DNA from 3 places in the Streptomyces sp. NBC_01445 genome. Region 1 is predicted to be linked to each of the others. Evidence: riboswitches for the same ligand, from Rfam matches in the RefSeq annotation. Region 1 holds a riboswitch; each other region holds the start of a gene.
The links. A riboswitch is a leader RNA that binds a small molecule or an ion and turns the genes downstream of it on or off. The one in region 1 is predicted to bind cobalamin.

Region 1 (7,095 bases):
GCGGCGACGTGGCGGGCTATCCGTTCTGACCCCGTGCACGCGAGCGGGAAACGACCGCCGGGCCCGTACGGAAAGTACGGGCCCGGCGGCCTTCGCTATGTCACTGTGGGGCCGGCGTCAGGCCTGCGCGCCCTCCGCGCCGTCCTCGCCCGCCTTCGCCTGCTGCTCGGCGATCGACTTGCGCACCTCGTCCATGTCCAGCTTCCTGGCCTGGCCGATCACGTCGTCCAGGGCCTCCTGCGGAAGCGCCCCGGGCTGGGCGAACACGGCGACCTGGTCGCGGACGATCATCAGCGTCGGGATCGACTGGATACCGAACGCGGACGCGAGCTCCGGCTGGGCCTCCGTGTCGATCTTCCCGAAGATCAGGTCCGGGTTGGCTTCCGCGGCCTTCTCGTAGACGGGCGCGAACTGCTTGCACGGCCCGCACCACGACGCCCAGAAGTCGATCAGCACGAACCCGTTGTCCGTGACCGTCTGGTCGAAGTTCTCCTTGGTGAGCTCCACGGTGGTGCTGCTCATGATGTGCCCTCTTCCTGCTTCCTGGTTGCGGTGCTGAAGCCGCTGTTCACAACGGTCCCGGTAATGGACGTATTCCGCGCACGTACCCGTGTGGCCCCGGCGCACACCTGCGACCAGACTGGGGCCCATGACGGATGAGAACACATACGACGTGGTGGTTCTGGGCGCCGGGCCGGTCGGGGAGAACGTCGCGGACCGGGCACGCGCGGCGGGCCTCAGTACCGCCGTGGTGGAGAGCGAACTGGTCGGGGGCGAGTGCTCCTACTGGGCGTGCATGCCGAGCAAGGCCCTGCTGCGCCCGGTCATCGCCCAGGCCGACGCGAGGCGCCTGCCGGGCCTGCTGGAGTCCGTGCAGGGTCCTCTGGACGCGCCCGCCGTCCTCGCTCGCCGTGACGTACACACGTCACACTGGAAGGACGACGGCCAGGTGGGCTGGCTGGAGTCCATCGGCGCCGACCTCTACCGGGGCCAGGGCCGCCTCGCGGGCCCCCGCCGGGTCACCGTCACCGGACCCGACGGCACCGAGCACGTCCTCACGGCGCGACACGCCGTGGCGGTCTGCACGGGCACACGCGCCGCGCTCCCCGACCTCCCCGGCCTGGCCGACGTCGAGCCGTGGACGAGCCGCGAGGCCACCAGCGCGCAGAAGGTGCCCGGCCGCCTCGTCGTCGTGGGCGGCGGAGTCGTCGCCGCGGAGATGGCCACGGCCTGGCAGGCGCTCGGCTCGCAGGTCACGATGCTCGTACGGGGATCGGGGCTGCTGTCCCGGATGGAGCCCTTCGCCGGCGAGCTGGTCGCCCAGGCCCTCGTCGAGGCCGGCGCGGAGGTGCGGACCGGTGTCTCTGTGAAGGGGGTCACCCGTGAGGGCGGCACCGTTGTCACCACCCTGGACGACGGCTCGACCCTGGAGTCCGACGAGATCCTCTTCGCCACGGGCCGCGCGCCCCGCACGGAAGACATCGGCCTGGAGACCGTCGGCCTCGAACCCGGCTCGTGGCTCCCCGTCGACGACAGCCTCCGCGTGGACGGCAGCACCTGGCTGTACGCGGTCGGGGACGTGAACCATCGCGCGCTGCTAACCCACCAGGGCAAGTACCAGGCCCGTATCGCGGGCGCGGCCATCGCGGCCCGCGCCCAGGGCGTGCCGCTCCTGGAGACCGACCGCTGGGGCGCCCACGCGGCGACCGCCGACCACTCCGCCGTCCCGCAGGTCGTCTTCACCGACCCGGAGGCGGGCTCGGCGGGCCTCACCCTCGCGGAGGCCGAGGCAGCGGGCCACCGCGTCCGCGCCGTCGACTACGACATCGCCTCGGTGGCGGGCGCCGGCCTGTACGGCGACGGCTACCGCGGCCGCGCCCGCATGATCGTCGACCTCGACCGCGAGATCCTCCTGGGCGTGACCTTCGTCGGCCCGGGCGTCGGCGAACTCATCCACTCCGCGACGGTCGCGGTGGCGGGCGAGGTCCCGATCGACCGCCTGTGGCACGCGGTCCCGTCCTATCCGACGGTGAGCGAGGTGTGGCTGAGGCTGCTGGAGACGTACCGCGGCTGAGGGATGTCCCTCTGTGCGTGGCTGTCCGGGCGGGACACGATGCCCTCCGCCCGGACAGTCTCACCCCGGGATCAGGACGCGGAGAGTTCCCCGCGGACCGTGCGGGCCGCCGCGACCAGGTTCTCCAGGGAGGCGCGGGTCTCGGGCCAGCCGCGGGTCTTCAGCCCGCAGTCGGGGTTGACCCACAGCCGCTCGGCGGGGATCGCCTCAAGTCCCTTGCGCAGCAGGGCCGCAGCCTCGCCGGCGCCGGGCACGCGCGGCGAGTGGATGTCGTACACGCCGGGTCCGGCCTCGCGCGGGTAGCCGTGGGCGGCCAGTTCGCGGGCGACCTGCATGTGTGACCGGGCCGCCTCCAGGCTGATCACGTCGGCGTCGAGGTCATCGATGGCCTGCACGATGTCCCCGAACTCGGCGTAGCACATGTGGGTGTGGACCTGGGTGTCCGGCCTGACCCCGCTCGTGGTGAGCCGGAACGCCTCCGTCGCCCACGCGAGGTAGGCGGCGTGGTCGGCGGCGCGCAGCGGGAGGGTCTCGCGCAGGGCGGGCTCGTCGACCTGGATCACCGAAGTCCCGGACCTCTCGAGGTCGTCGACCTCGTCCCGCAGGGCGAGGGCGACCTGGCGCGCGGTGTCGGCGAGCGGCTGGTCGTCACGGACGAAGGACCACGCGAGCATGGTGACGGGACCCGTGAGCATGCCCTTGACCGGGCGGCCCGTGAGCGACTGGGCGTACGTCGTCCAGCGCACCGTCATCGGCTCGGGGCGCGAGATGTCACCGGCGAGGATCGGCGGACGGACATAGCGCGTGCCGTAGGACTGCACCCAGCCGTGCTGCGTGGCCAGATACCCGGTGAGCTGCTCGGCGAAGTACTGCACCATGTCGTTGCGTTCGGGCTCCCCGTGCACCAGGACATCGATGCCGGCCTTCTCCTGGAAGGCGATCACCTCCTGGATCTCGGCCCTGACGCGCTCCTCGTACGCGGCGTCGTCGATCCGCCCGGCGCGCAGGCCGGCCCGTGCGGTGCGCAGCTCGGCCGTCTGCGGGAAGGAGCCGATGGTCGTCGTCGGCAGCAGTGGGAGGCCGAGGCTGCCCCGCTGGGCTGCCGCACGTTCCGCGTACGGCTGCGCGCGGCGGGCGTCGGCCGCCGAGACCGCCGCGGTGCGGGCGCGCACGGCGGGGTCACGGGTGAGGGCGGAGGCGGTCCGGGAGGCCAGGGCGGCCCGGTTGGCGGCGAGTTGGGCCGAGATCGTGTGGGTGCCCTGCGTCAGGCCGCGTGCGAGGGTGGCGATCTCGGCGGTCTTCTGGCGCGCGAAGGCGAGCCAGCGCAGGATCTGCGGCTCGATGTCGCGCTCCAGCGCCGCGTCGACGGGGACGTGCAGGAGTGAGCAGGACGCGGCCACGTCGACCCGGTCGGCCAGGCCGAGCAGGGTGCCGAGCGTGGCCAGCGCCTTCTCCAGGTCGTCGACCCAGATGTTGCGGCCGTTGACGACGCCCGCGACCAGGCGCTTGCCGGGCAGCCCGCCGACGGCGGCAAGGGCGTCCAGGTTGGCGGCGGCAGCCTCGGTGAAGTCGAGCGCGAGCCCCTCGACCGGCGCTCCCGCCAGGACGGGCAGGGCATCGCCGAGCCGGTCGAAGTACGAGGCGACCAGCATCTTGGGCCGGTCGGTGAGGGCGCCGAGGTCGCGGTAGGCGCGCCCGGCGGCGTTCAGCTCGGCCGGCGTGCGGTCCTGGACGAGGGCGGGTTCGTCGAGCTGTACCCACTCGGCGCCCGCCTCGCGCAGGTCGGCGAGGACTTCGGCGTAGACCGGCAGCAGACGGTCGAGCAGGGTCAGCGGCTCGAAGTCGGCGGCCACCCCGGGCGCGGGCTTGGCGAGCAGCAGATAGGTGACCGGGCCGACGAGCACGGGCCGGGCCGGCAGACCCAGGGCGAGGGCCTCCTTGAGCTCGGCGACCTGCTTGGCCGAGTCGGCCGTGAACACGGTTCCTGGGCCCAACTCCGGTACGAGATAGTGGTAGTTGGTGTCGAACCACTTCGTCATCTCCAGCGGCGCCACGTCCTGCGTGCCGCGCGCCATGGCGAAGTAGCCGTCCAGCGCGTCGGCCTCGACGGCCGGGCGATGCCGCTCGGGGATGGCGCCGACCATGACGGTGGCGTCCAGGACGTGGTCGTAGAACGAGAAGTCGCCGGTGGGTACTTCGCCGATGCCCGCGTCGGCGAGTTCGTGCCAGTTCGCGCGGCGCAGGCCGGCGGCGGTCGAGCGGAGGGCGTCGGCGCCGACGTGGCCCTTCCAGTAGCCCTCGACGGCCCTCTTGAGTTCGCGGGCAGGGCCCTGGCGGGGGTAGCCGTACACGGTGGCCCGTGCTGCCGCGGCTGCGGTATCGGTGGTCACGGAGATCTCCTTCGCGAGATGAATCCCTGAGATCCCGGAGAGGGGACGAGAGCGCGAAGGGTGACACGGACCGGACGGCGCGGTCGCGTACGGCAGGGCACGCGCGCCCGTTCGGTGTGTACGCCGACCCGCCCACGAGGTCACCGGGATATCCGCGTGCGAATGGTTCACGCGCGGGCAACGGGCAGGTCTTCGGACTCGCGGGCACGTCCACCCGATGTCGGGCGGACACCTACTGGCCGTCGCTTCCCAGCCCGATCCATCGGGCCAGTGCGTGTGACGGCGGTCGTTCCAGCTCACCGCTGCGGGGCAGTCCCGGATTCCCACCGGGTTCCCTCTTACGACGCTCCCGCCTGGCGGACGGGGCGAACCAACTGCACCGGTCACCCTACGCACGCGGGACGTTCCTGCGCGAGCCCGCCCCGCACCGCGGACACCCTCGGAGAAGGGGCCGCCGTCTGATTTCGGGCGGCGTGGTAGCTTTCCAAGGCCAGTCGAACTCATGCCCGTCTGCCCCGCATTGCGGGATCTTGGACAGGTATGTGTCAGGGAATCCGGTGCGAATCCGGAGCTGACGCGCAGCGGTGAGGGCGACGGGCGGGGCATCGGCCACTGGACCGCACGCGGTCCGGGAAGGCGCACCGTCCGCGTGACCCCGAGTCCGAAGACCTGCTGGCAGCCTTCGCGGGCTCCGGTCGGGGCGGCGGGGGAGACCGTGCGACCGGGCTCCGCGCATGAGCCCTCGACATCGAGGAAGTCCCCGTGCTCTTCGCGTACCCCGCCACACGCCGCGGCTCGCGCCGCCTCATACCCCACGCCGCGCTCTGCCTGGCCGGGATGCTGATGCTGGCCGCATGCGGCAGCGGCGGCTCCGCCCGCACACCGGCAGCCAAGGGCAGTGCCGCCGGATATCCCGTCGCACTCGACAACTGCGGTACGCGGGTCGAGGTGAAAGCGGCGCCCGAGCGTGCCGTCTCCCTCGACCAGGGCTCGACCGAGATCATGCTCGCCCTCGGCCTCGGCGATCGCATGGCCGGCACGGGGACCTGGACGGACCCTGTGATGAAGGGACTTGAGAAGGAGAACGCGAAGGTCCAGCGGCTCGCCGACCGCTACCCGTCCTTCGAGAAGGTCCTGGACGCCGAACCCGACTTCGTCGCCGCGTCGTTCGGCGCCACGCTGAGCAAGGGCGGAGTGGCGCCGCGCGACCAGTTCGAGAAGCTGGGCGTACCGGCGTATCTCTCGCCCTCCGACTGTGTCGGCAAGGACAACAGCGGCGGCGGCGACGGCGCCCGCACCAGGACCCTGAGCATGGAGACCGTCTACGGCGAGGTCCGCGACCTCGCCGCGGTCTTCGATGTGCCGGAGCGGGGTGAGCGGCTCGTCTCCGCACTCAAGGACCGAGTGAAGAAGGCCACCGGCGGCATCGACGCCTCCCGGACGACTCTCCTGTACTGGTTCGCCAACTCCGACTCCCCTTATATGGCGGGCTGTTGCGGCGCGCCCGGCGTCATCACCCGTGAGGTGGGAGCGAAGAACGTCTTCGACGACACCCGCGACGAATGGCCCCAGATCAACTGGGAGACGGTCGCCGACCGGGACCCGGACGTGCTCGTCATCGGCGACCTGACGCGCCGCTCGCAGACCGCCGAATCCGCCGCCAAGAAGATCGAGTTCCTCGAGTCCAACGCCGTGACCAAGAACATGACCGCGGTGAAGAAGAAGCGGTACGTGCTGCTCAGCGGGCAGGCCATGAACCCGACCATCCGTACGGTGGAAGGCGTGGAGCAGATCGCCGCGAAACTACGGGCGTTCGGTCTCGCGGGATGAGCGTGGAAGCGGCGCCGTCTCCGGCCACCGGGAAGCGTCCACATGCGGTGCGCGGCGTGCTCGCCTGGCCGGCGGGCTTCGCGGTGCTCATCGCCTCCGTGGCCCTGGCCATCACCATCGGTCCGGCCGACATCGGCATGACCGATGTCTGGTCCGCCGTGGTCTCCCATCTCGGCCTGGGCGAACCGGAGTTGACCCCCATCCGCGACGGCATCGTGTGGAACCTGCGGCTGCCGCGCACCCTGCTGGCCGCCGTGTGCGGCGCGGGGCTCGCGGTGTGCGGCGCCGTGATGCAGTCGCTGCTGCGCAACCCGCTCGCCGATCCCTTCGTCCTCGGCGTCTCCTCGGGCGCCTCGACCGGCGCGGTCCTGGTCGTCGTACTCGGCGTCGGCGGCGGCGCCCTGTCGGTCTCGGGCGGTGCCTTCCTCGGCGCGGTGGTCTCCTTCGCGCTGGTACTGGCGCTCAGCCAGGCCCTCGGCGGTTCCACCGACCGCGTGGTGCTGTCCGGGGTGGCCGCCATGCAGTTGTTCTCCGCACTGACCTCCGTCGTCGTGCTGACGGCGGCGGACGCCGAGACGACGCGCGGCGTCCTGTTCTGGCTCCTCGGCTCGCTCAGCGGGGCGGGCTGGACCGACGTCCGGATGTGCCTGGTGCTGCTCGTGGCGACGCTCGTGATCTGCGTCGGACACGCCCGTACGCTCGACGCCTTCGCGTTCGGGCAGGACGCCGCCGCGTCCCTCGGCGTGAACGTGGCACGTACGCGTCTGGTCCTGCTGTGCACGACCGCCCTGCTCACGGCCG
Region 2 (7,095 bases), 7.3 Mb from region 1:
TCAGGAGCGCGACGAGCACCCAGGTACGGGAGGCCTGCGGCGCCGCGGCGGTCACCGCGCCGACGGCCGCTCCGGCCACCACGAGGACGGCGAGGGGGACGGCGAGCGTGGAGCGTCGCGACGTGGGTGTTCGGCGCGGCGTCGGGCGGGCAGGCACTGGCATTCCGCGGTCCCATCGGTGCTTGCGTGCGGGAAGGTCGTGGCCGATCGGCTCGGGTCGGCCGCACGGCCGGTCCCACCAACAGGACGGTGATCTTCCGGCACGTATATGGCGCTCATGCTAGCCACCGCGCGCGGTGAGAGAACCGGGACAATGGGCGCAGAGCGCCCGGCGGCGAAGTTCGTCGCGAAGTCGCCAGCCTGTCAGGGGACCGTGGTAACAGATTTCGCCGCAGAGGGAGCGTCAAATGGGGACAGGTGTATGGGTGTTGGGCGCCGCCCGGCGCGAGTGGACTCGGGCCGGACCGCGTTCACCGGCGCGCGAGCCGGTGAACGGCCCTCCTGTGCGTCTCCCGCGTTACTGTCAGGGGCTGTTTTCAGCCAACCCCGGCCGGATTCGCAGTGACGCGTCATCGATGTGGAGCCGGGGCGAGTGCCGTTCGGCCGGCCGCAATGAAGGCGATTGTCGGCAACGCGCGGTTGGTCGGGGGTGGAACGGACCTACGGCGCACTTGCCTCGAACGTGACGGTTGGCGGATGGACCGGTCAGTCCTCGCGCGGGGCACGCGTCCTGCGCCACAACAGGTAGCCGGCCCCGCCCGCGAGCGCCGCGCCGAAGCCGATCCGGCCCAGGTCCACGCCGCCGCCCGCGGTGCTGCCGACTCCGGCGCGCGCGCCGCGGTAGCCGTCGCGCGCCACGTTCATCGGGGTGCTCCACTGCCTGCCGTCGGGGCATGCGCCTTGCACGTTCACCTGCGAGCTGGTTCCGACCTCGCCGGCGAGGCGTGCCGTGCCCCGGTACTGCGTGCGGCCGTCCTGCCCGATCCCGCCGCCCAGCTGGGGGAGCGTGACGGAGCCGGCGGCGAAGGCCTGGGAGCGAGCCGTGATGGAGCTCCGCCCGCCGCCGCGGCAGGAGACCGTGATCTCGACCGAGGACGCGGCCCCCACCGTGGACGGCGAGAGGCGCGCCTCCGCGTAGGAGTCGCCGTTCGACGAGCCCCGGTCGCGCGTCCCGTTCGACGAGCCCCGGTCGCGGGTCCCGTCCGGCAAGCCTTGGTCGCGTGTCCCGTCCGGCAAGCCTTGATCGCGGGTCCCGTCGTACGAGCCCTGGTCGCGGGTCCCGTCCGACGAGCCCTGGTCGCGGGTCCCGTCCGACGATCCTTGGTCGCGGGTCCCGTCGTCCGAGTCGGCGCGGCTCAAGAGGTCGGTCCGGCCCACCGAGTCGGTCCGGCCGACCTCGCCGGGTGCGGTCACCGAGGCGGGCGCTGTGACGGGCTCGTGTGCGCTGACGGACCCGGGCGCGAGCGCGGTCAGGCAGGCGGTTGTCGTGATGACGGTGGCTATGGGGCAGAACATGAGGCGTCTCCGGTCCCTGTGCCGCAGCGGCAGGGGGAGCTGCGGTCCTGGTCAGGACGCTAGTGAGCCCGGGCGGGCGGCGCCCGCAGGACTAGGCCGATCGGAGGTCGTCCCCGTCGGCGGCCGGTTCGCGATATCCGACCGCGGCGGCCGCCACGAGCAGGGTGCCGACGAGAAGCGGCCAGCCGAGGCCGTGGTGCAGCACGAGCAGCGCGCCGAGCGCGGCGCCCACCAGCATGGCCACCAGGGAGACGATCCGGCGCCCCGCCCGCGGGTCGGTGCCGCCCGCGAGCGAGGACTCCGAGGCGAGCCCGGTCAGCGTCATCGTGAGGACCGTCGTGGTCATGTCCGGGACCGCGAGTTTGCGGACCGTCGCGTTGCGCAGCCCCATGGCCCATGCGAGGACCGCGATGAGCGCGCACGTGGCCGCGCCCGGCCAGGCGAACGCGACGGCCGTCGCCACGGCGAGCAGGACCGCCTCGGTGACGAACACCGACCGCACCCAGGTCTCCCGTGCCCGCCCGGCGAACACCCCGGTGAGCCGCCCGGCGCACACGGCCCCCGCGAGGAACGCGCCGAGGGAGGTGAGCGACCCGAGCACGGAGAACCCGGGAGCGCCCGCGGCGGCGAAGCCGATGACGACGACATTGCCGGTCATGTTCGCCGCGAAGACGTGGCCGAGGCCCAGATAGCTGACCGCGTCGACGAAGCCGCTCACGACCGTGAGGACCGTGAGGGCCGCGGGGAGGGTGGACCTGCGCGGCGCGGACGCGGGCGCCGCGGGTGGAACGCTGGCTTCACTCACCCGCACGACCTTACGGAGTCCCGGCCCCGGCGGCCCGCCGGATCAGGTCCGCACGGCCCACCGTTGCTCGACCTTCGCCAGCCGCCAGTACCCGATGGCGGCCGCCCAGACGACGACGAACAGGCCCACGATGATGAACCCGACGTTGTCCAGGTCGAGCCCCGCTATCCAGCCGGTCACCGAGTCCCGCAGGTCGAGCTTGTCGTGCAGGACGCCCACGAGCTCGATGGTGCCGATCAGGAACGCGACGGCGATCGACAGGCCGGTGATGGCCAGGTTGTAGAACACCTTGCGCACCGGGTTCGAGAACGCCCACTGGTACGCGAAGTTCATGAACGTCCCGTCCAGGGTGTCGAACAGGCTCATACCGGCGGCGAACAGGAGCGGCAGGCACAGGATCGCGTACCAGGGCAGTCCGGCCGCCGCGCCGCTGCCCGCCATCACCATCAGCGTGACCTCGGTCGCCGTGTCGAAGCCGAGGCCGAAGAGGAAGCCGAGCGGGTACATCTGGCCCGGGCGGGTGATGGACTTGGTGAACCGGCCGAGGACCCGGTTCATGAACCCCCGTGAATCCAGGTGCTGTTCGAGCTCCGCCTCGTCGTACGAGCCCGCGCGCATCGCCCGGAACACCCGCAGGATCCCCACCAGGGCGACGAGGTTGAGCGCCGCGATGAGGTAGAGGAAGGACCCGGAGATGGTGGTGCCCATGACGCCGAGCGTCTGATGGGTGGCGGACCCCTCGTTCATGATCCGCCCGGCGAGCTGGGTGCCTCCGGCGATCAGCGCGGCGAGCACGACCACGACGCTGGAGTGGCCGAGCGCGAACCAGAACCCCACCGACACCGGGCGCTTGCCGTCGGCCATCAGTTTGCGGGTGGTGTTGTCGATCGCGGCGATGTGGTCCGCGTCGAACGCGTGCCGCATCCCCAGGGTGTACGCGGTGACGCCGAGGCCGATGCCGAAGGCCTTCGACCCCACCTCGTAGTGCTCCGGCACGACGAGCAGGAACAGCACGCCGAACGCGACGACATGGAGTGCGGCGATCACCGCGAGGAGCCCGGCGGTGCGGACGGTGTCCTCGCGCCGCCAGTGGAACGCGTCGCGTCCGGTCGCCGGGGACTTTACGGGCAGGGCCATGCGGTCACGCTCCAACACCTCGTGGAATCACTTCGTGAGATGCCGTGGCCGGTCTCCTGGCTGACGGGTGTCCGCGTCCGCCCCTGCCTTCCCAGCTGCGCGCGGCAGCCAGTGGCGTAGTGGGGCAAGGCGTCCCGAGTCGTCTCGTTGCCGAGGGACCCGGGGCCCGATCACAGTGGCGAGGGCCGCTTCGGTCTGAGTCCTTTGAGGGACCGTCACCGAATTCCCGAGCACCACGGCCCGCCCACAGTAGAGGCCGGTCGGCGACGCCTGCAAGGCTGCACAGCTGCGTAGGTGTGCGCGGGTATTCAAGATCACATCGGTGGCTGCGAGGATAGGGCCATGCATCTCGTCCCTGCCGAGCGCGCCGACCGCCGCACGATCGACGGCCACCGGGTCTGCGAAGCCATCGCCGCCATCGGTGAGCCAGGACATGTCCGCGCCTGGGCCGACCGGTTCTCCCTGCTCGCCGATCCCCGCCGCCTCGCGCTGCTCCTCGCGCTGTACCGGGCGGGGCCGCTGGCCGTGTCGGATCTCGCCGTCGCGACGGGCATGAACGACCCGGCGGTCTCGCAGGCGCTGCGGCTGCTGCGCGCGGCCGGAGTGGTCGAGGGGGAGAAGGAGGGCAGGATCGTGCGTTACCGCGTCGTCGACGCGGCGACCGCGGACCTTCTCGAGCACTGCGCGACGGACGGCGCGCACTGACACGTGCGCGCCGTCGTGGCCGGCTGCTCTGTCCTTCAGCGGGTTCTTGCGAGGAACCCCGGTCGTTCGCGCCCGGGAGGAATCGCATCCACGGGGTGCGACGCGGAGCGTCGCCGTGACGTGCCGCAGGCCATCACGGCCGCGGAGCGGCCGGGGGCGTTCCGGCGGAGCCGGGCTACGGCGGTGTGCGCGGGCAGGGGCGGGGCAGGTTTCGCTCGCTCGGGTGAGGTGGGGCGAACGTGTGGTGGGGCTTCGTCCAGGTGTATAGGTTCGCTGATCGTGAAGCTGGTGGTGCGGGTGAAGCTGCTGCCGACGCCCGTACAGGCGGCGGCACTTGAGGCCACCCTGCACGCCTGCAACCAAGCGGCGACCTGGGCGGCCGAGGTTGCATTCGAGGAGAACGCGCGACGTCCACTGGAGCTCCGCAAGCACACCTACGCCGAGATCCGGGCCAGGTGGCAACTGGGCGCGCAGGCCGCCCAGCACGCCATCAAGAAGACCTGCGATGCCTACACCACCTTGAAGGCGAACCTGCGCAACGGTCGTTACGGGCGGCCCGGGACCAAGCGGCACACTCGCGCCTCGGGCAAGCCAGTCGTCTTCCGGCCCCAGGCGGCGCAGCCTTACGACGACCGGATGCTGTCCTGGCAGCACCAGGCACGCACGGTATCGATCTGGTCCATGGCGGGCCGGCTGAAGGGCGTGGCGTTCACCGGGCAGGCCGGGCAGCTGGAGGTCCTGGCTGCGCACCGCCAGGGTGAGTCCGACCTGGTGTGCCAGGGCGGGAAGTGGTTCTTGATCGCGACCTGCGAGATCGCCGAAGCCGCCACGAACGCCCACCCGGTCGGGTTCCTCGGGGTGGACCTGGGGATCGTGAACATCGCGGTCACCTCCGACGGGGCCCGACACTGCGGTCGCCGCGTCAACCGCAAGCGGGAACGGGATCGCAAGCTGCGTTCCAAGCTGCAGAAGAAGCACACCAAGTCCGCCAAGCGGCGGGCGAAGAGGCATGCGGGCAAGGAAGCCCGGCGCGCCAAGGACATCAACCACAAGATCAGCAAGCGGATCGTGGCGGAGGCTGAACGCACCGGTCGCGGGATCGCCCTGGAGACACTCACGGGCATCCGCGAGCGGGCACGGCTGAGAAAGCCCCAACGCACCACGCTCCACTCCTGGCCCTTCGCCCAGCTCGGCTCGTTCATCGGCTACAAGGCGAAGCGGGCCGGGGTGCCGGTCGTCTACGTCGATCCGGCATACACCAGCCAGGAATGCTCCCAGTGCCATCACACCGCACGCGGCAACCGGCCCTCCCAGGCCCGGTTCGCGTGCAGGTCCTGCGGCTTCGTTGAGCACGCGGACTACAACGCGTCCCACAACATCGCCCACCGCGGGTGGTACGTGTGGGTCTGCGGGGCTCAGTCAACGGCCCCCGAACTCACCCTCATAGCGTGAGTCCTGGACGCAGCCGAACCCATCACAGCCAGTGATGACTCGAGCAGCAAGCCCGGTCGTTTCATGACCGGGCAGTTGACTCCCGTTGGCCGTTGGCCCGGCGGCGCGCGGCGGCGATCTCCGCGTACGTGAGGTCGCGCCCCTCCCAGTGCGAGCCCTCGGCGGACTTGCCGGGCTCCAGGTCCTTGTAGACCTCGAAGAAGTGCGTGATCTCCAGGCGGTCGAACTCGGGGATGTCCTCGATGTCCTGCACGGAGGTATGGCGCGGATCGTGCGCGGGCACGCACAGGACCTTCTCGTCCATGCCCTTCTCGTCCCGCATCACGAACATGCCGATCGCGCGGCACTCGACGGTGCAGCCGGGGAACGTCGGATCGCCCACCAGGACGAGCGCGTCGAGCGGATCGCCGTCGCGCCCGAGCGTGTCCTCGATGTATCCGTAGTCCGCGGGGTACTGGGTGGAGGTGAACAGCATCCGGTCGAGCCTGATCCGGCCGACGGAATGGTCCATCTCGTACTTGTTGCGGGAGCCTTGGGGGATCTCCACGGTGACGTCGAACGCGTGGACCGCGTCGGTGCCGTGGGCTGCGTCGGTGTGTCGGACCTCGTTGTCCAAGCCGGCCTCCTCGTCCACCCCGAGTGTCCTCCCGGGAGTGCGGGCGCGTCAGCCTATCGGGAACTCCAATTCGGGCCTGTCCCACATCACGGCCGGCGGGTTGGCGGCGGCCGTGCCGGTGGGTACGGCCCCCACGCTGCGGTAGAAGCCCTCGGCGGGCGGGTGCGAGACCACGCGGACCGAGGTGAGTCCCGCCGCGCGCGCCTCGTCCTTCATATGGCTGACGAGCAGCCGGCCGATGCCGAGTCCCTGCGCCGCGTCGGCGACGAACATCAGGTCGAGCTCCGGAGGCACCAGCGTGAGCGCGTAGAAACCGAGCACCAGGTCATCGGCGCCGACCGCGACGAAGACGCGATGGGCCTCGATGTAGTCGGGCCCCACCCGGTAGCCGGCCACCATCGACGCGTACGGGGCCTCGTAGGCGCGCGACGTGCGGACGAGCCGGGTCAGCCGCTTGGCGTCACGGGCGGTCGCCCGGCGCACCCGGACCGTCCCGCCGTTCCCCGTGCTTCCCGCGGTGGTAATGCTCGAAGTCATAGTGAGAGTATTACGCATCCTGTCGCGCCGATCGACCCGGGGAGGTGCACGCCGGCCGCCGTCTCACGCGGTGGGAACGGTGGACTGCACCTGCCGCAGGAACGTCGCGTTGTCCGGTGTCTGCCGGATCCGCTCGACGAGCGTCTCGAGCCCCGCGTGTCCGTCCCGCGACTGAAGTGCCCGCCGCAGACCGCGCACGACCGCCAACTCGGCCTCAGGCAGGAGGAGTTCCTCGCGACGGGTGCCGGACTGGGTGAGGTCGACGGCGGGGTGGATCCGGCGCTCGGCGAGGCTGCGGTCGAGACGGATCTCCATGTTGCCCGTGCTC
Region 3 (7,095 bases), 6.1 Mb from region 1:
CCAGCGGGCCACGCGGACGGCGTCGGCGAGGCCGCGGCGGGCCATGCGGGCCAGTTCCGCCGGGGGTGGGGTGCCCTCCGGCGGGCGGGGCGCCGGGCGGGGCGGGCGTGCCTGGGTCACCACTCCGTCGGTCCGCACGGGGGCGGCGGCGAGGGTGCGCGGGCGGACGAGTCGGAGCCTGGAGTCGCGCGGGATACGGGACGTCACGGGGGCAGTCTTCCGGTTGACGGTCCGAAAACCCAAACGGAATCGTTTCGGGGCTCTTTGCGGGCGCCGCGGGAGGGTCCGCGGACCGGCGTGCGCCGGGGGTCTACGCGGGCCTTCCTGCACATCTGTCCCGTGCGTATGACGGAGCCGTGCGGAGCTACATGAGGGGGGTGAGGAAGCGGCGGAGCGTCTCCTCGTACGTCTGCGGGTCGGCGTTCCACATGGCTCCGTGCGGGGCGTTGTCCACCGTGTGCAGCGAGACCAAGTCGGGGCGCCGGGCGGCCAGTTCGCGGGACAGGGCCCAGGGGGCGATCTCGTCGTCGGGGCCGTGCATCAGGAGCGTGGGCACCTTGAGCGCCTCGGGGTGGGCGGCGGTGTCGAGGCGGTCGCCGTGCAGCCCGGTGCGGCCCTGGGCGGCGCGGACCGCGAGGGGGAGCAGGGGCCGGGGGATGCGGCGGGCCTCGGCGAGGGCACGCAGCGTCACGTCCCAGGCGAGGACGGGTGAGTCGAGGACGAGCCCGGAGATGCGGTCCCGCAAAGCGGAATGGGCCGCCGCGTGCAGGGCCATGGCGGCGCCGGTCGACCAGCCGTGCACGATGACGCGTTGCGCGCCGTAGCGCACGGCATAGCGGATCGCGGCGTCCAGGTCGCGCCACTCCGTCTCGCCGAGGTGGCCGAGGCCGTCCGGGGAGCGGGGGGCGCCGAGGTCGCCGCGGTAGGCGAGGTCCAGCACGGGGAAGCGGTGGCGGTGCAGGAAGTCCATGAGGACCATGGGGTGCTCGCGCGTGGTGCCCAGGCCGTGGACGGTGATGATCCAGGTGTCGCGGGCGCCGGGGACGAACCAGGCGGGGAGCGCACCCAGTTCGCCGGGGATGTCGATGTCGGCGTGGTCGAGGCCGAGTGCCGCCTTGGGGTCGCCGATGTGGACCTGGGGGGTGAGCCATGCCTTGGCGCCGGGTTCGAGGGAGCCGTGGGTGACGCGCTCCAGGCGGCGTACGACGGCGTCCGCCGCGTGCGGGGCGGACTCGAGTACGGGCCCGACCACGGCGTGGAATCCGTCGCCGCTCAGGCCGTACGTGCCCGGGCGCAGGGAGGCCAGGTCGCGGGTGAGCGTGATCTGGCCCGCGGCGGTGGCGTGGACGGTCAGGCGTGGCTCGGTGGGCAGGGGCCTGCCCGCGGGCGCCTTGAGGGCGGCATCGCTGGCGAACCGGCCGGCCGCGATCGCGGCCGCGCCGGCACCGATGACTGCGGTGACGGCAGCGGCCGTCGCTCTGGCGGTGCGCACCGTCCCAGTGTCCGCGCCCGGGCTCCGACCGGCCAGTGGGGCGAGGCCGGGGGCCGCCGGATGCCGGTTCAGCCCGGCTGCCCGTACCCCCGCAGCTTCTCCTCCACCTCGCGCACCTGGTCGCGGGTGAGGAGCGTCGGCGTGTGGTGGGGATGGGCGCTCGCGGTGAGCCAGACGCGGCACAGCCATTCGAGCTGGGCCGTGCGGTCGTAGGCGGCGGCGAGGGTGTCGCCGTAGGTGAGGGTGCCGTGGTTCTGGAGCAGGCAGCCTGTCCGCCCCTTGAGAGCGTCGAGCACGTTCTCGGCCAACCGCTCGGTGCCGTACGTCGCATAGGGGGCAACCCGGACGGGTCCGCCGAGGGCCGCGGCCATGTAGTGGATGAGCGGGAGCTCGGGCACGAGGGTGGAGACGGCGGTGGCGTGGACCGCGTGGGTGTGGACGACGGCACGGGCGGGCGTCGCGCGGTAGACCGCCAGATGCATCGGGAGTTCGCTGGTCGGGGTCAGGGTTCCGGCACGCTGCCCGCCGTCGAGGCCGACGGCGACGAGGTCGTCCGGGGCGAGCTCGTCGTAGGGGACCCCGCTGGGCGTGACGAGGACGGTGTCGCCGATGCGCACCGAGACGTTTCCCGAGGTCCCGACGACGAGTCCGTCGGTGACGGTGCGCCGGGCCGTCGCCACGAGCGCGCTCCACGCCTGCGCGAGTCCGTCCGCGCCCTGCCCTGCCTCGCCCGGTTCCTGCGCCATGCCCGCATCCTGCCAGCCGCTCGGCGGGCCCGCGCGGATCGTGGCGCCTGGGCACTTCAGTGCGGATCCGAGGAGTCCGGAAGCGCACGAATGGGCATGAATGCCCGCCTGGAAACGATTGGCTGGAGACCGACGGGCTCAGAGGGATCTTCCGGTAGCCTCCGGTGGGATTTGTCATGCACGTCGCCATTCCGGGGGGAAATATGGCTCGTGGTCACAAACCGTCCCGTCGCCGCGCGCACATCGCGGCCGCGACATCACTCGCCGCCCTGACGTTCGGGGGGACCGCTCTCGCACAGGCTCCGGCGTCCGCGGCGGGCGGCACCAAGGGGCACGACGTCTCGTCGCACCAGAAGAACGTCGACTGGCAGAAGGCCAAGAGCAAGGGCGCACGGTTCGTCTACGTCAAGGCGACCGAGTCCACCACCTACCGCAATCCCTACTTCAGCCGGCAGTACAACGGAGCGCGCAGCGCGGGCATCATCCGCGGCGCGTACCACTTCGCGCTCCCGAACAAGTCGTCCGGCCGGACGCAGGCCTCGTACTTCGTGCGCAACGGGGGCGGGTGGCGGGCGGACGGCTGGACGCTGCCGCCGGCGCTCGACATCGAGTACAACCCGTACAGCTCGAAGAAGTGCTACGGCCTGAGCAAGGGGAAGATGATCTCCTGGATCAGGTCGTTCAGCGACGAGGTGCGGCGCAGGACGGGCCGCCGGCCGGTGATCTACACCAATTACCGCTGGTGGAAGAACTGCACGGGCAACAGCACGGCCTTCGCGGGCAACCACGCGCTATGGCTCGCCCGCTACGACGAGTCCGCCGGGGCGCTGCCGTCGGGCTGGTCGTACTGGACGTTCTGGCAGTACGACAACAGCGGCGGACTGCCGGGTGACCAGAATCTCTTCAACGGTTCACAGACGCAGTTGCGGAGGTTCGCCCGCGGCTAGCGGAAGGCTTACTTCCGCTTGATTGAGCCACCGTTCCGCTTCGCGAACGACCCCGCGCCGCCACCCCGTTTCCAACGGAGTGGCGGCACTCCGCTTCGAGTCACCGCACCGCCCGCCCCAGTTCATCTTCCGTTCACTCAGATTGCCTACGGTCGCCGAGCCACTGACGTCCAACAGAAGCCTGGGTAAATGGAACACATCACGCTTCTCCTCGGGATCGTGATCGTTACCGCTCTCGTGTTCGACTTCACGAACGGTTTCCACGACACAGCCAACGCGATGGCCACCACCATCTCGACCGGCGCTCTCAAGCCCAAGACGGCGGTGGCCATGTCCGCCGTGCTGAACCTCGTCGGAGCCTTCCTCTCCGTGGAGGTCGCCAAGACGATCTCCGGCGGCATCATCAACGAGGACGGACTCAAGACCGAGGTCATCTTCGCGGCGCTGGTGGGCGCCATCCTCTGGAATCTCCTGACCTGGCTGGTGGGCCTCCCCTCCAGCTCGTCCCACGCGCTCTTCGGCGGCCTCATCGGCGCCGCCGTGATGTCGATGGGCTGGTCGTCGATCAACGGCGGCACCGTCGTCACGAAGATCCTGCTCCCGGCCGTCGCCGCGCCGCTCGTGGCGGGCATCGCCGCGATGCTGGCCACCCGGCTCACGTACCGGATAGGCAGCAAGACCGACCAGAAGGCGACCGCCAAGGGCTACCGCGCCGGGCAGATCGCCTCCGCGGGCCTGGTCTCGCTGGCGCACGGCACGAACGACGCGCAGAAGACGATGGGCATCATCACGCTCGCCCTGATCACGGGCGGCGTCCTCAGCCCCGGCGCCAACCCCCCGATGTGGGTCATCGTCTCGGCCGGTGCGGCCATCGCGCTCGGCACCTACCTCGGCGGCTGGCGCATCATCCGCACCATGGGCAAGGGCCTCACGGACCTCGCGCCGCAGCAGGGCTTCGCCGCCCAGACCAGCGCCGCGACCGCGATCCTCGCCTCCTCACACATCGGCTTCTCGCTCTCCACGACGCAGGTCTGCTCCGGCGCCGTCATGGGCTCGGGCCTCGGCCGCAAGGGCGGCGTCGTCCGCTGGTCGACCGCGACCCGCATGTTCATCGCCTGGGGCCTGACCCTGCCGGCCGCCGGTCTGGTCGGCGCGGGCGCCGAGTTCCTCACCAAGCAGGGCTCGTGGGGCGTCGCCGTCACCGCGCTGCTCCTGATCGCCGGCGCGGGCACCATCTGGGCGCTGTCCCGGCGCAACTCGATCGACCACACGAACGTCACGGACGACGACATCGACGGCGTCGACGTCCCGGACGAGCCCGCCGGCGTCGTGACCACCGCGATCGCGGCCGTCACCCCGCCGCCCGCCGGCACGGTCGCGGACCTGGCCACCGACGTGAAGACCACCATCCCCGCCTCGCCCGCCCCGCCCTCGGCGGAGCCCGCGCGCCCGGCCACGGTCTAAGGAAGCAGCAGCGCTATGCACATCGACTGGGCAGCACTCGGCTCCGTGTTCGGAGTCAGCCTCGTGATCACGGTGGCCCTCGTGGGCCTGTTCACCCTCGGCATCGTCGGCCTCACCAAGCGGGAGTCGGCGGCGGCCCAGGGCAACTCGGCGGCGCTGGCCGTCTCCGGCGCGTACGCCTGCTTCGCCCTGTGCGCGGCGGCCGTCGGGTACGGGATCTTCCTGATCGTCGCCTGACCGGAGGTAACCGGCAGGAGTGCGGGGTGCGGGACGCGAAGGCGTCCCGCACCCCGCTTCGTGTGGGCCTCAGCACACTCTCCCTTCGCAGGTCAACGGCAAGTTGACGGGCGTTCGCGGGGCGTGGTGGACTTCCGGGGCCATCTACGGCAGCAGGAGAGGAAGCCGGTGCGAATCCGGCGCGGTCCCGCCACTGTCACCGGGGAGTGATCCCCGCGAGCCAGGAACTCTCGCCGCCGGTCTCTTCCAACCAGGGCGTGGACACCCTGAGTGAGGACATATCGCCATGCGCGGCTGCCAGTTGCGGGTGCTCCCGCCGAGAACGAGTACAAGGGTTCCCCTCGCCGTAGCGGCGGGCTGACCGTGCGGGCCGAGCGCGTCTTCGCGTACGGCAGCGCCGCCGGACTCCTCGGTGACCTCCTGATCGGCGATCCGCGCCGCGGGCATCCGGTCGCCGCGTTCGGGCGGGCCGCGGGCGCCGTCGAGCGCGTGCTGTGGCGTGACCACCGCGGGTGGGGCGCCGTGCACACCGCTGTGTGCGCCGGAGGCGCCGCCGTCGCCGGTGGCCTCGCCGCGCGCGCCGTGCGCCGCTCCCCCGCCGCCTCCATCGCGCTGACCGCCGCCGCCACCTGGGCGGTCGTCGGCGGTACGTCGCTGGGCCGCGAGGCGCGCGCCATCGGGGGCGCGCTGGCCGCCGGTGACGTGGACGCGGCGCGCGAGCGGCTGCCGCATCTGTGCGGGCGCGACCCGCAGGCCCTGGACGCGGACGGGATCGCGCGGGCCGTCGTCGAGTCCGTCGCCGAGAACACCTCCGACGCCGTCGTGGGCGCGCTCGTGTGGGGCGCCGTCGCCGGCATCCCCGGGCTCGTCGCGTTCCGCGCCGTGAACACGCTGGACGCCATGGTCGGGCACAAGTCGGCCAGGTACCGCCGCTACGGCTGGGCCTCCGCGCGCCTCGACGACGTGGCGGGCTGGCCGGGGGCGCGGCTGACCGGCGTGCTCGCCGCTGTCGCGGGCGGCCGTCCGCGCGGCGCGCTCACGGCGTGGCGCGAGGACGCGCGGCTGCACCCGAGCCCCAACGCCGGTGTCGTCGAGGCCTCGTTCGCGGGGGCGCTCGGAGTGCGGCTCGGGGGCACGTTGTCGTACGGCGGGCGGGTCGAGCACCGGCCCGTACTGAACGCGTCGGGCCGGGCCGTGGAGACCGCCGACGTCGAGCGGGCGGCGCGGCTCTCGCGGCGCGTGAGCTGGCTGGCCCTCGGCGTGTGTGTCGCGGGGCGGGCACTGTTGCGGAGGGGAAAGTCGTGAGTGGTGGCGGACTGCTGGTGGCAGGGACCACGTCCGATGCCGGGAAGAGCGTCGTCACCGCGGGGATCTGCCGGTGGCTGGTGCGGCAGGGGGTGAAGGTCGCGCCGTTCAAGGGGCAGAACATGTCCCTCAACTCCTTCGTGACGCGCGAGGGCGCCGAGATCGGGCGGGCGCAGGCCATGCAGGCGCAGGCCGCCCGCGTCGAGCCGAGCGCCCTGATGAACCCCGTGCTGCTGAAGCCGGGCAGTGACCGGAGCAGCCAGGTGGTGCTCATGGGCAAGCCGGTGGGCGAGTTGAGTGCCCGGGGGTTCTTCGGGGGGTCCGGGGGGTCGTCCCCCGGGAAGGCGCTGCACGGGGGACGGCAGGCGGCACTTCTGGACACCGTCGTGGGATGCCTGGAGGAACTCCGGGGCAGCTATGACGCCGTGATCTGTGAAGGGGCGGGCTCTCCCGCCGAGATCAACCTGCGCCGCACCGACATCGTCAACATGGGGATCGCCCGGGCCGCGCGGCTGCCCGTGCTCGTGGTCGGCGACATCGACCGCGGCGGCGTCTTCGCGTCGTTCTTCGGCACGACGGCGCTGCTCGCTCCCGAGGACCAGGAGCTGCTGGCCGGCTATCTGGTCAACAAGTTCCGCGGGGACGTCTCGCTCCTCGAGCCCGGCCTCGACATGCTCAAGGATCTGACCGGGCGCCCCACGTACGGGGTTCTCCCCTTCCAGCACGGCCTCGGCATCGACGAGGAGGACGGGCTGCGCGTGTCGCTGCGCGGTTCCGTGCGCGAGTCGCAGACCGCGGCCCCGGTCGGCGAGGACGTGTTGCGCGTCGCCGTCTGCGCCGTCCCGCTGATGTCGAACTTCACCGACGTGGACGCCCTGGCCGCGGAGCCGGGCGTCGTCGTGCG

Region 2: it holds a riboswitch for cobalamin, as region 1 does, so the genes downstream of both, OG574_RS40380 (HoxN/HupN/NixA family nickel/cobalt transporter) here and OG574_RS07130 (ABC transporter substrate-binding protein) in region 1, are expected to answer to the same signal.
Region 3: it holds a riboswitch for cobalamin, as region 1 does, so the genes downstream of both, OG574_RS34535 (cobalamin biosynthesis protein) here and OG574_RS07130 (ABC transporter substrate-binding protein) in region 1, are expected to answer to the same signal.

Annotation. Positions count from the first base shown of each region.
Region 1 is NZ_CP109485.1:1,507,249-1,514,343, reverse strand. It holds gene OG574_RS07150 (aldehyde dehydrogenase family protein) at 1-29, shown strand, start outside; gene trxA (thioredoxin) at 118-522, opposite strand; gene OG574_RS07140 (dihydrolipoyl dehydrogenase family protein) at 650-2,074, shown strand; gene metE (5-methyltetrahydropteroyltriglutamate--homocysteine S-methyltransferase) at 2,146-4,464, opposite strand; cobalamin riboswitch at 4,631-4,854, opposite strand; cobalamin riboswitch at 4,958-5,155, shown strand; gene OG574_RS07130 (ABC transporter substrate-binding protein) at 5,302-6,294, shown strand; gene OG574_RS07125 (FecCD family ABC transporter permease) at 6,291-7,095, shown strand, end outside.
Region 2 is NZ_CP109485.1:8,847,390-8,854,484, forward strand. It holds gene OG574_RS40365 (sensor histidine kinase) at 1-163, opposite strand, end outside; gene OG574_RS40370 (hypothetical protein) at 706-1,515, opposite strand; gene OG574_RS40375 (YoaK family protein) at 1,607-2,320, opposite strand; gene OG574_RS40380 (HoxN/HupN/NixA family nickel/cobalt transporter) at 2,363-3,457, opposite strand; cobalamin riboswitch at 3,487-3,710, opposite strand; gene OG574_RS40385 (ArsR/SmtB family transcription factor) at 3,800-4,162, shown strand; gene OG574_RS40390 (RNA-guided endonuclease InsQ/TnpB family protein) at 4,442-5,614, shown strand; gene OG574_RS40395 (inorganic diphosphatase) at 5,676-6,230, opposite strand; gene OG574_RS40400 (GNAT family N-acetyltransferase) at 6,279-6,767, opposite strand; gene rho (transcription termination factor Rho) at 6,831-7,095, opposite strand, start outside.
Region 3 is NZ_CP109485.1:7,592,514-7,599,608, reverse strand. It holds gene OG574_RS34565 (hypothetical protein) at 1-207, opposite strand, end outside; gene OG574_RS34560 (alpha/beta hydrolase) at 365-1,492, opposite strand; gene OG574_RS34555 (class II aldolase/adducin family protein) at 1,561-2,238, opposite strand; gene OG574_RS34550 (lysozyme) at 2,442-3,185, shown strand; gene OG574_RS34545 (inorganic phosphate transporter) at 3,375-4,649, shown strand; gene OG574_RS34540 (hypothetical protein) at 4,665-4,886, shown strand; cobalamin riboswitch at 4,997-5,138, shown strand; gene OG574_RS34535 (cobalamin biosynthesis protein) at 5,250-6,191, shown strand; gene OG574_RS34530 (cobyric acid synthase) at 6,188-7,095, shown strand, end outside.